4 regions of the Streptomyces sp. SLBN-31 genome follow, and region 3 is predicted to be linked to each of the others. Evidence: riboswitches for the same ligand, from Rfam matches in the RefSeq annotation. Region 3 holds a riboswitch; each other region holds the start of a gene.

Region 1 (3,768 bases), on a different contig from region 3:
CCAGCAGGCCGACCCCCGCCGCGACCAGCTCCACGGCGTCCTCGGTCGTCGCCGGGCGCTCGAAGGCGGGCTCGCCGGGCGGGGCGTCCCAGTCGAGGACGTCGTCGAGGGGGTGGAAGACCACCTCGTCGGCCAGGTCGGCGAGGGTGATCTCCTCCGCGGCCGTGATCACGTGGTCCTTGGGCACGACGGCCACGGTCGTCTCGGTGTAGAGGGGGATGGCGCTGAAGTGCGTCCGGTCCACCGGGAGCCGCACCAGCCCCGCGTCGGCCTCGCCGGCCCGCAGCACGTCCGGGGCCTCGGCGGCCGCCACGGGCCGGAGGGCCAGCGGGATGCCGGGCAGGCGCTCGTTCCAGATCCGCACCCACTTGGCGGGCGTCGTCCCCGGGACGTACGCGAGCCGGAACGTCTGGGATGCCTCCGTGCCTGTCACCCCGCCAGGTTACCGGCCGTGGTCGGAGGCGTCGTACGCGCTCGATACCCTGGACCTCATGAGTTCGCACCAGACCGCCCAGACGATGAAGCCCGCCACCGCTGCGAAGAAGCTGGGTGTGTACCTCGAGGCCACCCCCGCAGAGTTCCGTGAGGGTGTCGTCTCGCGCGCCCAGCTCGACGAGCTCCAGGCGAATCCGCCCGAGTGGCTGCGCGAGCTGCGGGCCAACGGCCCGCACCCCCGTCCGGTGGTCGCGGCGAAGCTGGGCGTCTCCATCTCGGGTCTCGCGCGCGGCGGGGTCACCGAGGCCCTCACCACCGAGGAGATCGAGGCCCTGAAGCAGGAGCAGCCCGAGTGGCTGGTCAAGGAGCGCGCGACGCAGTCGGAGGTCCGCAAGGAGGGCGCGCGGATCAAGAAGCGCGACGCCGAGCGGGCGGCGGGCGAGGATCAGGCTCCGCGTTCCTGACGCCCTGCGGACGGAGGAGCGTTCGGTGACTTTCCGTCACCGGATGCGCGCCCTCCGTCCATCGTCGAGGTATCTGACGGTGTGTCACGACGAAGGTCACAAAAGCGTATCGGACATTCCGGCCGTCAACCTTCACACGAGCCGCACAAGTTGGCTAGCTTGGCCTCAGGCCGCTCGTGTCACTCCGGCGAACCCCGCCGGGAAGAGCGGCCTCCGCCGAATCCGGTGCGCCCTCGTGGCGGCCGGAACCGGGGACCCAACCGATTCATGGGGTGAATCGGCCCAACTGCGCTTCGGGGCAAGGGCCGTAGGGCATGCCTTCCGGAATTGACCGCCCGAACCCGACAGCTAACTCGGTAGGCGGAGTACGGAAGGAGTACGGCCCCCATGGCGCCGGAACGATCGTCGCGTGCCGGAGGCTTCGGCCTCCCCGGTGTGCGCAACTCCGCCCTCGCGACGGCCGCCCTCACCTCGGTGGCCCTGTTCTCGCAGACGGCCGACGCCTCGCCCCAGCCGGGCGACGAAGCACCCAGCCGGGAAGACGTCCAGCAGCGCGTGAGCAGCCTGTACGACCGTGCCGAGGACGACACCGGGCAGATCAACCTGACCCGCGTGCAGAACGCGCGCGGCACCGGCGAGCGTGGCGGTCAGCCGCGCAGGGGCTCGGACCCCGACCTGGACAACGTCACCCGGCAGTGGTTCGACATGGCACGGGCGTCCATCGGGCCGACCGTCCCGGCGATCCTCCCGTCCGACCGCACCCCGGCCAGGCGGCCCGCCGCCGGCCGGCCCGCGCGTCCGGTGGAGGCTCGTGCGCCTCGTGAGCTGCAGGCCCCCGCCCGGGCCGTACCCGAGCTGCCCGCCGCCGGGCCGCGGCGCCCGGTGGCCGAACTGCCCGCCGGCCCGACGGCGGCGCTCCCCGCGGTGCCCCAGCCCCGCCAGGAAGCGGCCGCCCCGGCTCCGGCGGAGTCGAGGCAGACCTCGCTGCGCAGGTCAAAGCAGGAGAGCCAGCGCAAGGTCGCTGCGGCCAGCGACCTGCTGTACCGGCACGTGGCCCGACAGACCTCCGCCCCGCGTCCCGCCGTCGCCCCGCAGCCGGACCGGAGCACCTGGCAGGCGGCCCCGCAGGGCGCCGCCCCCGCGGTGATCGAGGCCACGCCCGCGCAGCCCAGCTGGGCGGCCCAGGTCCAGCAGGCGGACACGGCACGCACGATGAACGACTCCGCACCGGCCCAGCCCGACTGGACGCCCCAACCCCAGCAGCCCGCCACCACAGGCACGAGCACCGCGGCCGCTCCGGCACAGCCGGGTTGGGACACGGGCGCACAGCAACTCGTCGCCCAGACGATGACCCCGTCCGCCCCCGCGCAACCCGGCTGGGACACCGGCGCACAGCAACTCATCGCGCAGACCATGACCCCGTCCGCCCCCGCGCAACCCGGCTGGGACACCGGCGCACAGCAACTCATCGCCCAGACGATGACCCCGTCCGCCCCCGCGCAACCCGGCTGGGACACCGGCGCACAGCAACTCATCGCCCAGACGATGTCCCCCTCCGCGCCGGCCCAGCCGAGCTGGGCGATGCCCGCCCAGCAGACGGCCACCGCGGGCACGAGCGCTGCAGCAGCCCCGGCACAGCCGGGCTGGGACACGGGCGCACAGCAACTCGTCGCCCAGACGATGACGCCGGCCGCTCCGGCACAGCCCGGCTGGGACACCGGCGCACAGCAGATCATCGCTGCGGCGGCGCCGCAGGCGGACTGGCGGGATCCGGTTGCGCAGGAGCAGGCTCGGCGGAGGGCCGACGAGGCTCGGCGGCTGCGGGAGCCGTCGGTTCTGGACACCGGCGTGCCGGTGGTCGAGGACTGGCGGGCACCGCAACCGACCGTCCTGGAGACGGGCGTACCGGCCGTCGAGACGTCCACCGGCACGAAGGCCGACCGCGCCGTGGAGTTCGCCCGCGCGCAGATCGGCAGGCCGTGCCTGTGGGGTGCCGTCGGCCCGGAGTCGTACGACAACGCGGGGCTCACCCAGGCCGCCTGGAAGGCCGCCGGTGTCGCGCTGCCTCGCAGCACGCACGAGCAGTCGAGCGCCGGCACGGTGATCCCCCTCGCCGAGAGCCGCCCCGGTGACCTGATCTTCTTCCACGACAACTTCAGCCATGTGGGTCTCTACACGGGCAACGGTCTGATGATCCACGCCCCCGGTCCGGGCTCCGTCATCCGCGAGGAGTCGATCCACAACGCCGGGGAGGCGGCGATCCGTATCGCGGTGCGACCGGCCTGACGCGACGACACCGGTGAGCCGGGGGCGGGCCGCCGGCTCGCGTCCCTGACGTACGGTCCGCAAGCGCATCGAGAAGACCTACCGCAAACTGGGCACACGCGACCGAGTCAGCACGGTCCTGCGTGCCCGGCGTCTCGGCCCGGTGCCCGCACCGTCCGCACGGCGGTAGGGGTGCCGTCAGACCTCCGGAGCCCGTCATGAAGCCGAACCGTTCCATCCCCGCCGCGACGGTCATCCCCGTCCTGATCTACCCGGACGTGCGCGCGGCGGTCGACTGGCTGGGCGCGGCCTTCGGCTTCGTCGAGCGGGTACGCATCGGCGAGGACCACCGTGCCCAACTCGCCTACGGCGACGGGGCGGTGATCGTCGGCGACGTCCGCAAGGACCGTCGGCCGCCCCGCCCCGGCGAGGTCACCCACTCGGTCACCGTCCGTGTGGCCGACGCCCGGGGCCACTGCGAGCGGGCCCGGGAGCACGGCGCGCGCATCCTCATGGAGCCGACCGACTTCGAGTACGGCGAGCGCCAGTACACGGCCGAGGATCCCGCCGGTCACCAGTGGACGTTCTCGCAGACGCTCGCGGA
Region 2 (3,768 bases), on a different contig from region 3:
GGGCATGCACGCCATGTGGAACGGCTCGTCCACGTTCGGCGAGTTCGGGTTCTTCGCCGTGTACGCCGTCTTCATGGTGCCCGCGTTCGGACTGCTGACCTGGCTGGTCATCTGGACGCGGCAGCGTGAGCTGCGCACCGTCCGCGAGGAACTGCCCGCGTACGCCGCCGCGGGCTGGCTGACGCCGGCCGAGCCGTTCGCGCTGGGCTCGATGCGGGCGCGGCGGCTGGCCCGCGACTACGCCGCCCACCACTTCGGCAAGCCGGCCGCGCGGACGGTCCTGCAGTACGAGGCGTACGCCACGTCGCTGGCGTTCCTGCGGCACCGGGGGCGCCGGGGGCGGGCGGGCGCCGACTTCTCCGTACGGGAGCGGGAGTTGCTGGCCGAGCTGTGGAACCGGCGGGAGATCGCGGGACCGGCGCTGGGGTACGCGGCGCGGGCGACGGCCCCGCCGGTGCCGGTGATGGCACCGCCGTGGCCGATGCCCGGGACGTACGGCGCGTACGGCCACCCCGGGTACCCGGCAGGGCCGTATCCCGCGTACAACCCGTACCAGTCGTAGAAGGCGCGAAGGACACGGCACCGCCGGCCCGCCCCGGCGGCCCGGTCAGGCCGATGCCTCCGTCAGGCGGGTGATCTCCGCGTCCGTCAGGGTCAGGTTCGCCACGTCCAGCAGGGCCGGGAGCTGTTCCGGGGTGCGGGCCGAGGCGATCGGGGCGGCCACCGTCGGTTGGGCCGCGAGCCAGGCCAGGGCGACCGTGGCGACGGGTGCGCCGTGCGCCTCGGCGACCTCGTCCAGGGCCGCCAGCACCTTCCGGCCGCGCTCGGTCCGCAGGTGCTTTCCGGCGCCCGCGGCCCGCGCGCCCTCGACCGTCGTACCGGGCCGGTACTTGCCGGTGAGGAAGCCGGAGGCCAGGGCGTAGTACGGGACGGTGGCCAGGCCCTGGCGGGAGGCGAGGTCCCGCAGGGGACCCTCGTAGGTGTCGCGGGAGACCAGGTTGTAGTGCGGCTGGAGGGCGACGTACTTGGCCAGGCCCTCTCGGTCGGAGAACTCCAGGGACTCGGCGAGGCGCTCGGCGGAGATGTTGGACGCGGCGATCGCCCGCACCTTGCCCGCCCGCACCAGCTCGTCCAGCGCGCCGATGATCTCCTCGACGGGCGTCTCCGTCTTGTCGAAGTGGGTGTAGTAGAGGTCGATGCGGTCGGTGCCGAGGCGGCGCAGCGAGGCCTCCGCGGCGGCCTTGATGTTGGCGGCCGACAGGCCCGGGAACTCGGGGTGCTGGCTGACCTTCGTCGCGACCACGACGTCGTCGCGGTTGCCGCGCGCCGCCATCCACCTGCCGATGATCGTCTCGGACTCGCCGCCGCTGTTGCCCTCGACCCAGGCGGAGTAGGAGTCGGCGGTGTCGACGAAGTTGCCGCCCACCGCCGTGTAGGCGTCCAGGACGGCGAAGGAGGTGGCCTCGTCGGCCGTCCAGCCGAAGACGTTGCCGCCGAGGGAGAGCGGGAAGACCTCGAGGCCGGAGTTGCCGAGCTTGCGAAGAGAAGTCATGTCCTACGTCAACGAAGACCCCGCAGAGCGGTCTTCCGGAACGGCCGCAAACTTCCCGTAAACAATCGGAGGCAGCCGTTCCGGGGACGTGCGGACCGTCAGGGGTTGAGGCCCTTGCCGCGCAGCCACGTCATCGGGTCGATCCCGGTGGCCTGGCCGTCCGGGTGGACCTCGAGGTGCAGGTGCGGGCCGGTCACGTTGCCGGTGGCGCCGACGCGGCCGATGACGTCACCGGTGGCGACCTTCTGGCCGACCTTGACGCTGATCGACGACTGGTGGCAGAACCACAGCTCGGTGCCGTCGTCGAGGGTGAGGATCGTGCGGTAGCCGTACGATCCGGCCCAGCCGGCCTCGGTGATGGTGCCGCTGTGGATGGCCTTGATGAGCGTGCCCGTGGGGGCGGCGAAGTCGAGACCCGTGTGGTAGCCGGAGGACCACATGGAGCCGGCCTGGCCGAAGGTGCCGGTGATCGTGTACGACCCGACCGGCAGTTTGAACTGCTTGGCCAGCTCGGCCAGCCGCGCCTGCTCTTCCTTCTTCTTGGCCTCGGCCTCGGCCTTCTGCTTGGCGTCGGCGGCCTTGGCGGCGGCGTCCTGCTCCGCCTTGGCCGCGGCGGCGTCGACCTGCTTGGCGAAGGACGCCTCGGTGACCGCCTGGGCCTTGCTGTCGACCTGGACCTGCTGTGCCTCGGCCTGGGCCATGATCCGGTCGCGCAGCGCCTCGCCCGCGTCCCTGGCGCCCTGCGCGGTGTCCTCGGTGGTCACGCCGACGCTGCTGAGCGCCGTGGCGGAACCCTTCGGGGCCTCGTCATCGCCGAACACATGGCTCACGGAGGCCAGGTCGGGCATCGAGATGGAGACCGGGGGCTTGCCGGTGTTGGCGCTGGCCATGCCGCCCGCACCGACGGCGGCTATGACGCCGACGCCGAGAACCGTGGAGCTGCGGGCCAGCCCGCCGCCGCGCTGCTTGGCCACGCGGTGCTTGCCCCGTACCGGGCGTACGGACTCCGCGGTGGGATTCCACTCCTCCCACTGGCCCTCGTCGGTGCGGGGGGCGAAGCCGAAGGGCTCGGTGCTCGGCACGAACGGCGCTGCCGGGGCAGGCGGGTTGGACGCCACGTGGGCGTGCTCCTTTCCTTCCTTCTCGCCTACCGGGTTAGCTGACGGGTTCGGAGCAGGAAGGTCTCCTACGCGCGTATACCGGCCGTGGGTCCACGGTGGCATCCGCGCGATTCACCCCAGGGTGGTGGTTCCCCGGTTCCCTTGCGGGATTCGGCGCGTGAGCACGGAGCCGCCTCTTGTGACGGCTGGGACGACCGCGCTGCGTTATCGTACGTTAATAGACCCGGGGTGTGGATTCCAAGCAGTTCGGCTTGATCATTAACGTTTCCGGGCTGGACGTACAGGTCCATGACCGGCGAAAAACGGGCGAGTTGACCCCTTCTCAGGATCTTCACGACCACTGACGGTCCGTCAGTTGTTATGCGGAGGGCGGCCATCCCATCACCTGGCGTGACGTCGTACGGCGAGCATCGCCATGTCGTCCGTCGCGCCGTCCCCGGTGTGCCGGTGCACCTCCCGGGCGAGGGTGGCGATCAGCCCGGCGGGATCGGCGAAGAGACGGCCCTCCAGACTCGCCGCGGATCCACTGGCGAGGATCGTGCCCCCGCGCGAGTAGAGCGGGGCGGGGACGGCGGGCGAGCCGTGAGGGCGATGGGGGGAAACACCGAGGGCCGGAACCCGTTTCCGGATTCCGGCCCTCGGCCTTCAGTAGCGGGGACAGGATTTGAACCTGCGACCTCTGGGTTATGAGCCCAGCGAGCTACCGAGCTGCTCCACCCCGCGTCGTTGTGACTCCAGTGTACGCCATCCGCGGGACGCCCAGCACCAGGGTTTCGATCCGGCCCCTTCGCCTGGGGTTCTCAGCCGCCCAGCAGATGGGTGTTCGGCGCCTTGGCCGCTGCCTCGTGCTCCTCCAGCAGGACGACGTCCACCCCGGCCGCCGCCAGCAGTCCGTTCCCGTCGGCCTCCTCGACGAAGGTGTCCGGCTCGCGCCAGGCGGTCACCACCCGCCGTACCCCGGCCTCCAGGATCAGCCGGGAACACGGCTTCGGCCGGGACGCGCGCCGCGCGCAGGGCTCCAGGCTGCTGTAGACGGTCGCGTCCGCCAGCCGCGGATCGGCCGGATCGATCTTCGCGAGCGCCGCCTCCTCGGCG
Region 3 (3,768 bases):
GGCCTGCTCGCCGACGCCCTCAGGGCGCCCGCGTTCGCCGACGGCGAGGTGGAGCGGCTGGTCCGCAACCGCCTGGACGAGATCCCGCACGAGCTGGCCAACCCCTCCCGCCGGGCGGCGAAGGAGCTCTCGAAGGAGCTGTTCCCGGCGACCTCGCGCATGTCCCGCCCGCGGCAGGGCACCGAGGAGACCGTCGAGAAGATCGACGCGGCCGCCGTACGCGCCTTCTACGACCGTCACGTCCGGCCCGCGACGGCCGCCGCGGTCGTCGTCGGCGACCTCACCGGCATCGACCTGGACGCCCTGCTCGGCGAGACCCTGGGCGCCTGGACGGGCTCCAGGGCCGAGCCCCGTCCCGTGCCGCCGGTGACCGCCGACGACACCGGGCGCGTGATCATCGTGGACCGTCCCGGGGCCGTCCAGACGCAGCTGCTCATCGGCCGCGTCGGCGCCGACCGCCACGACCGCGTGTGGCCGGCGCAGGTGCTCGGCACGTACTGCCTGGGCGGCACGCTCACCTCCCGCCTGGACCGCGTCCTGCGCGAGGAGAAGGGCTACACCTACGGTGTGCGCGCGTTCGGGCAGGTCCTCAGGTCCGCCGCGGACGGCACGGGCGCGTCGATGCTCGCCATCAGCGGCTCCGTCGACACCCCGAACACCGGCCCGGCGCTCGACGACCTCTGGAGGGTGCTGCGCACGCTCGCCGAGGGCGGCCTCACCGACGCCGAGGTCGACGTCGCCGTGCAGAACCTGGTGGGCGTGGCACCGCTGAAGTACGAGACCGCGGCGGCTGTCGCGAGCACCCTGGCCGACCAGGTCGAGCAGCACCTGCCCGACGACTACCAGGCGACGCTGTATCAGCAGCTGGCCGCGACCGGCACGGTGGAGGCCACCGCGGCGGTCGTGAACGCGTTCCCGGTGGACCGTCTGGTGACCGTCCTCGTCGGTGACGCGGCGCAGATCAAGGAGCCGGTGGAGGCGCTCGGCATCGGTGAAGTGACCGTGGTTTCCGCCGAGTAGCGGCACGCGCGCGTGGAGGGCCCTGGTGACTGACCTGTCACCAGGGCCCTCCTATGTCCGAATTGGCGCGGAATTGAAGGAGAGATGCCCGTCTGCCCTGTGGGATGCGCTACAAAAGCCGCGATCCGTTTGGGGATTGAAAGGCGGCCCGCTTAGCGTCATCCGGGCTGTTCGTCAGGCAGTGCGCCGCACCCGCGGCACCGGACAGTCATCGCCGAATCCCCGTACGGCGCGAGCCAGGGGAGCCGGGGACCCACCGCAGTCCCTGGGGTGAATCGGACGCCCGCGCGAGTCGCGAGGGGGTCCGTAGGAGACCTTCCTGCTCCGAACCCGTCAGCTAACCCGGTAGGCGAGAGGGAAGGAAAGGACCAGCCTGTACATGGCGTTCATGTGCGCCACCGGGAAGCACCGTCGTCCCAGCCGGATCAAGCGTTCCACCGCCCAGGTCGCCGGAGTCGCGGCCCTCGCCACCACCGGTGTGATCGGTGCTCTCGCGGCCCCCGCGCTCGCCGCCGACAACTCCGTCGACGCCGTCGAGCAGACCGGCTTCACCCCCGTCATCATGATCGGCGACTCGATCGCCGAGAAGATCGACGCGCAGGCCGAGGCCCAGAAGCAGGCCGCCGAGGAGGCCGCTCGCAAGCAGGCCGCCGAGGAGGCCGCGCGCAAGAAGGCCGAGGCGCTCGCCAAGAAGGAGCGCGAGGCCAAGGAGCGCGCCGCCCGTGAGGCCGAGCGCAAGCGCCTGAACTCCTTCGTCGCGCCCATCTCCAACTCGTACGTCTCCACCGGCTACAAGGCCAGCAGCTCCCTGTGGTCCTCCGGCAGCCACACCGGCATCGACTTCCACGCCGCGAGCGGCACGTCCGTCCACGCGGTCGGCTACGGCACGGTCGTCCAGACCGGCTGGGGCGGGGCGTACGGCAACCAGATCGTGATCAGGATGAACGACGGGACGTACACCCAGTACGGCCACCTGTCGTCCATCGGCGTCTCGGTCGGCCAGAAGGTCGTCACCGGCCAGCAGATCGGTCTCTCCGGTTCCACCGGCAACACCACCGGACCGCACCTGCACTTCGAGGCCCGTACGACCCCCGAGTACGGCTCGGACATCGACCCCGTCGCGTACCTGCGCTCGCACGGCGTGAACGTCTAGCGACGCGTCACCGGACTCCGAGGACCCCGGCTCTCCGAGCCGGGGTTTTCGTCGTTTCTGTCGCCCCCGTGTCCAAAAAATATCCATGGATTCCGGCCCGCCGTCGGAAATTCCGGCTCATTGCAATAGAGTCGCTGGACACAACGTCAATCATCGACGTTTCACGGGGATTAAGACGGAGGTCGGTCATGCGTATTCCGGCGCACTCGGTGTGCACGGCCATCCGGGACGACATCGTGGCGGGTGTCTACGAGCGTGGTGGCCGTCTCACCGAGGAACTCCTCGCCCGCCGTTACGGCGTCTCGCGCGTCCCCGTCCGCGAGGCCCTGCGCACCCTGGAGGCCGAGGGCTTCGTGGTGACCCGCCGGCACGCGGGCGCGTGCGTGGCGGAACCGACCGAGCAGGAGGCCGCCGACCTGCTGGAGATGCGCATGCTGCTGGAGCCGCTGGGTGCCTCCCGGGCCGCCCAGCGACGCACCGAGGCCCACCTCAAGGTCCTGCGCGGCCTGGTCAGGCTGGGCCAGGAGCGGGCCAGGAGGGGCGGCAGCGAGGATCTGCGCTCCCTGGGCGGCTGGTTCCACGAGACGCTCGCCCAGGCCTCCGGCAGCCCCGCCCTGACCTCGATGCTGACCCAGCTGCGCCACAAGATCGCCTGGATGTACGCGGTGGACGCGCCGGCCAACCCCGTGGAGTCCTGGGCGGAGCACGGCGCGATCGTCGACGCCGTGGCCCGGGGCGACGCCGAACGCGCGCGGGCGATCACAAGCCTGCACACCGAGCGCTCGACCGCCGCGCACCGGCTGCGGTTCGGCGGCGGGAACGGTGTGAGGAACTCGCAACATCCCGTAAACATGTCGAGCCTGCGGCATTAACACGAGCGCCGTATACAAAGAGCAGGGAATTCGAGGGGGCTATTTCATGCTGTCCGCCGTCGTGAATTCCCGACCCCGGCACGGGAAATGCGAAGGGCCCGCCCAATAATTCGGACGAGCCCTTCTGCGGTGCCGCGATCAGACGGTCTCGGGAAGCTCCTCGAGCCCCTCGGAGACCAGCTTGGCCAGACGGTCGAGGGCGACGTCCGCGCCCTCGGCGTCGGAGGCGAGGACGATCTCCTCGCCACCCTGGGCGCCCAGACCCAGGACGGCCAGCATGGAGGCCGCGTTGACGGGGTTGCCGTCGGCCTTGGCGATCGTCACCGGGATACCTGCGGCCGTGGCGGCCCGGACGAAGATGGAAGCGGGGCGGGCGTGGAGGCCCTCGGCCCAGCCGACGTTGACGCGGCGCTCAGCCATGTGATGCTGCCCTTCGGTGTTCAGGTTGTCTAGACCAGTTTCCCACAACGTGAAGAGTCTCCGGAGCGGTTCTCACGTTCCGTCCGGGGTGGATGGTCGGGCCGCGGCCTCGGCCCGATCGACGTCCTCTTCGGTTCTGTCACAGACTGCCTCGCGCCGCTGTCGGACGCGAGCCGTACTCTGGGGCCCATGCAGACCACGCCGGACCGGCACGAGTACCCCGCCCATTGGGAGGCCGACGTGGTGCTGCGCGACGGCGGCACCGCGCGCATCCGCCCCATCACCGTCGATGACGCAGATCGC
Region 4 (3,768 bases), 1.0 Mb from region 3:
GCCGCTGGGCCGCGGAGTCCCGGCTCACGACTTCCCCGCTCACCTACGGCGAGAAGGTCATCGGCAGCCGCCGCGGGCACACCGGACACCAGCACCTGCCCTGGGTCGCCCTCGACACCGACGCCACCGAGGAGCGCGGCGAGGTCTACGGCTGCGCTCTCGGCTGGTCCGGCTCCTGGCGCATCGCGGTGGCCCAACTCCCCGACGCACGCGTGCAGATCACCGGCGGCGCCGGATACGACGACTCCGGACTGCTGAACCTGGCGGCGGGGGAGTCGTACACCACCCCCGTCTTCGCCGGGCTGTGGAGCGACGGCGGCTTCGGCGGGGCGAGCCGGGCCTGGCACGCCTACCAGCGCGCGTACGTCGTCCCCGACGCGGACCAGGACCGGCCCGTGCTGTTCAACTCCTGGGAGGCCACGGAGTTCGACATCTCCGAGGAACAGCAGGGGGCCCTCGCACGGCGGGCCGCGGCGATCGGCGTGGAGCTGTTCGTCGTCGACGACGGCTGGTTCGGCAAGCGCACCAGCGACCGGGCCGGGCTCGGCGACTGGACGCCCAACCCCGACCGCTTCCCCAAGGGTCTGGCGCCGCTCGCCGACTACGTGCACGCCCTCGGCATGCAGTTCGGCATCTGGGTCGAACCCGAGATGGTCAACCCGGACAGCGACCTGTACCGCGCCCACCCCGACTGGGTCCAGTTCCAGCCCGGACGCAGGCGGACGGAGCTGCGCAACCAGCTCGTGCTGAACCTGGCCCGCGAGGACGTCCAGGAGTACCTCTGGGAGCGGCTCGACGCACTCCTGTCCAGCGCCCCGATCGACTACGTGAAGTGGGACTTCAACCGCTGCTTCACGGACGCCGGCTGGCCCGGTGACGCCTACCCGCAGCGACTGTGGGTCGACCACGTCCGCGCCCTGTACGCCCTGCTGGACCGGCTGCGGGAGGCCCACCCCGGTGTCGTCTTCGAGTCCTGCTCGGGCGGCGGCGGGCGGATCGACCTCGGGATCATGAGCCGTACGGACCAGGTGTGGACCTCGGACAACACCGATCCCCTCGACCGGCTCGCCATCCAGCACGGCTTCAGCCAGATCCACCCCGCGCGCGTCATGGCCGCCTGGGTCACCGACAGCCCCAACACCCAGCTCAACGGGCGCGTCAGCTCGCTTCGCTTCCGGTTCGTCAGCGCCATGGCCGGAGTGCTCGGGGTGGGCGGGGACCTCACACAGTGGACCGAGGAGGAGCTGACCGAGGCCCGCGACTGGGTGAGCCTCTACAAGGAGATCCGGCCGCTCGTCCAGCACGGTGAGCTGCACCGCCTCCGGCCGCCGACGGGCGGGCTCAGCGCGGTGCAGTACGCGCGCGGGGACCAGAGCGTCGTCCTCGCCTGGTTGCAGGCGCAGAGCTACGGCGAGCCCGTGCCGGCCCTGCGGCTGCGTGCCCTCGACCCGACAGCGTCGTACGAATGCCTCGAAACGGGCGAAGTGCATCGAGGTGCCGTATTGCTCCATCACGGATTGCGTACCGGACTGCGGGGCGACCTTGATGCGGCAGTTCTCCGCCTGCGCCGCATCTGACTCTTCTGTCCGAATTGCTGCGTTGATTGGGCTTCATTCCAACTCGCGCTGTGACAAACGGAGCTGGAGCAGTGTCACGTGAGCAGCGTCATACCCGTGACGGTGCGTACCTCGTCATGCTCACGTAATCAATCCGCCCTTCCTGCGAATTGAAGAGTGGGAAGAAGCGAAAATTCACGGAGAGTGACCGTGGATTTCCATGGAGGATCAAGGGAAACGGATGCACGGGGAACCGTCGCTTGTCCCTTCGCGTCCTCGTCGCTTACGTTCCACACCAATCCGGACGGACGCCCAATCCTGCCGCCGCCCGGAGCCCGCACCAACTCACCCGTGTACGGCAGGAGCGGGGGACCCACAGGTACAACGCCTGTTCCGGTCTCCGGAACGGCTAGGGGTACAGCCGCGACCAGCGCGCGGCCGGGCATCTCCAGCCCGCACCCGACAGCTCACCTCGCAGGCGCCGGAGAGGAATTCGCCATGCCCGCGAAGGGTAAGCACCGCCGACCCAAGTCCCAGCGCTTCACCCGCTCCATCGCCGTCGCCGGAACCGGCGGCGCCGCGCTCGCCCTCCCGTTGATGGGTGCCACCGGCGCCCACGCGGCCCCCGCCCAGTCCGCTTCCCAGTCGGTTTCGGAAAAGGCCGTGCAGTCCCTTCCGAATACCGCGAAGAAGGCGACCGAAAAGAAGAACTCCGCCTCGGAAAAGGCGGTCCACGTCTATTCGGTGCGGTCCGGTGACTACCTTTCGAAGATCGCCGAGGAGCAGCACGTCAGCGGTGGCTGGCACAAGCTCTACGCCGACAACCGCACCGCCGTCGGCGACGACCCGTCGCTCATCCACCCCGGTCTGAAGCTCACGATCGGCAAGAAGGCCGCGACGAACACCCCCAAGTCCTCCACGGCCAAGTCCTCGTCCGCGCAGGGCCCGAGCTCGACGAAGGAGCGCTCGTCCTCCTCCGGTAAGGCCACCACCCGCAGCGCCACCCGCAGCGCCACCGCGACCACCACCGCCACCACCGGCTTCCAGCTCCCCGTCTCGGGCGCGGCCGTCGGCACCGGCTACCACGTGGCCGGCAGCATGTGGTCCAGCGGCTACCACACCGGCGTCGACTTCGTCGTCCCCACCGGCACCTCCCTCAAGGCCGTCGGCGCGGGCACGGTCGTCTCCGCCGGCTGGGGCGGCGCCTACGGCAACCAGGTCGTCATCAGGCTCGCCGACGGCTACTACGCCCAGTACGCGCACCTGTCGCAGCTCTCCGTCTCGGCCGGCCAGAGCGTGAGCCCGGGCCAGCAGGTCGGCCTGTCCGGCGCCACCGGCAACGTCACCGGCCCGCACCTGCACTTCGAGATCCGGACCACGCCGAACTACGGCTCCGACGTGGACCCGGTCGCCTACCTCCGCTCCAAGGGCGTCGCCGTCGGCTGACCCCCCGCCGCCACGCCGCCCGACACGCTGCCGAAGGCCGGACCTCGATCCCCGGGTCCGGCCTTCGGTGTGTCTGACGGTTGAGCCGACAACAGTGCCGACCGAAGGGTTATTCCGACCTTGGTCAACACTTTAGGAGTGGCTTATCTCACCGTCCGTCAAGTCCCGCCTACGGTCGCGTAGGTCACATTCGAAGGTGAATCATGACGGCTGTGGCAGACGATTCGAAGAGTGACAGCAGATCAGTGATCGGGTCGTACGTCGCGGTGGGGGACAGCTTCACCGAGGGCGTCGGCGACCCCGGTCCCGACGGGGCCTTCGTCGGATGGGCGGACCGCTTCGCGGTGCTCCTCGCCGACCGGCGTCCCGAGGGCGACTTCAGCTACACGAACCTCGCCGTGCGCGGCAAACTGCTCGACCAGATCGTGGCGGACCAGCTACCACAGGCCATCGAGCTGGCCCCGGACCTGGTCTCCTTCTGCGCGGGCGGCAACGACATCATCCGGCCGGGCACCGATCCCGACGAGGTGGCCGAGCGTTTCGAGCGGGCGGTCGCCCGCCTCACGCAGGCCGCCGGCACCGTCATGGTGACGACCGGATTCGACACCCGTGGAGTGCCCGTGCTGAAGCACCTGCGCGGCAAGATCGCCACCTACAACGGGCACGTACGGGCGATCGCCGACCGGTACGGCTGCCCCGTGCTCGACCTGTGGTCGCTGAAGTCGGTCCAGGACCGCAGGGCCTGGGACGGCGACCGGCTCCACCT

The links. A riboswitch is a leader RNA that binds a small molecule or an ion and turns the genes downstream of it on or off. The one in region 3 is predicted to bind cyclic di-AMP.
Region 1: another riboswitch for cyclic di-AMP. It lies ahead of FBY22_RS45380 (C40 family peptidase); the one in region 3 lies ahead of FBY22_RS06575 (M23 family metallopeptidase).
Region 2: another riboswitch for cyclic di-AMP. It lies ahead of FBY22_RS39895 (M23 family metallopeptidase); the one in region 3 lies ahead of FBY22_RS06575 (M23 family metallopeptidase).
Region 4: another riboswitch for cyclic di-AMP. It lies ahead of FBY22_RS11030 (peptidoglycan DD-metalloendopeptidase family protein); the one in region 3 lies ahead of FBY22_RS06575 (M23 family metallopeptidase).

What each region holds. Positions count from the first base shown of each region.
Region 1 is NZ_VFNC01000002.1:1,264,085-1,267,852, forward strand. It holds gene FBY22_RS25750 (LysR family substrate-binding domain-containing protein) at 1-433, opposite strand, end outside; gene FBY22_RS25755 (DUF5997 family protein) at 492-899, shown strand; cyclic di-AMP (ydaO/yuaA leader) riboswitch at 1,104-1,278, shown strand; gene FBY22_RS45380 (C40 family peptidase) at 1,287-3,185, shown strand; gene FBY22_RS25770 (VOC family protein) at 3,383-3,768, shown strand, end outside.
Region 2 is NZ_VFNC01000003.1:513,418-517,185, forward strand. It holds gene FBY22_RS39885 (PrsW family intramembrane metalloprotease) at 1-562, shown strand, start outside; gene FBY22_RS39890 (aldo/keto reductase) at 608-1,552, opposite strand; gene FBY22_RS39895 (M23 family metallopeptidase) at 1,651-2,670, opposite strand; cyclic di-AMP (ydaO/yuaA leader) riboswitch at 2,682-2,839, opposite strand; tRNA gene FBY22_RS39900 (tRNA-Met) at 3,323-3,396, opposite strand; gene FBY22_RS39905 (dihydrofolate reductase family protein) at 3,474-3,768, opposite strand, start outside.
Region 3 is NZ_VFNC01000001.1:1,414,142-1,417,909, forward strand. It holds gene FBY22_RS06570 (pitrilysin family protein) at 1-1,020, shown strand, start outside; cyclic di-AMP (ydaO/yuaA leader) riboswitch at 1,223-1,387, shown strand; gene FBY22_RS06575 (M23 family metallopeptidase) at 1,400-2,173, shown strand; gene FBY22_RS06580 (GntR family transcriptional regulator) at 2,362-3,045, shown strand; gene FBY22_RS06585 (HPr family phosphocarrier protein) at 3,184-3,465, opposite strand; gene FBY22_RS06595 (bifunctional GNAT family N-acetyltransferase/acetate--CoA ligase family protein) at 3,655-3,768, shown strand, end outside.
Region 4 is NZ_VFNC01000001.1:2,417,145-2,420,912, forward strand. It holds gene FBY22_RS11025 (alpha-galactosidase) at 1-1,577, shown strand, start outside; cyclic di-AMP (ydaO/yuaA leader) riboswitch at 1,885-2,050, shown strand; gene FBY22_RS11030 (peptidoglycan DD-metalloendopeptidase family protein) at 2,055-3,002, shown strand; gene FBY22_RS11035 (SGNH/GDSL hydrolase family protein) at 3,248-3,768, shown strand, end outside.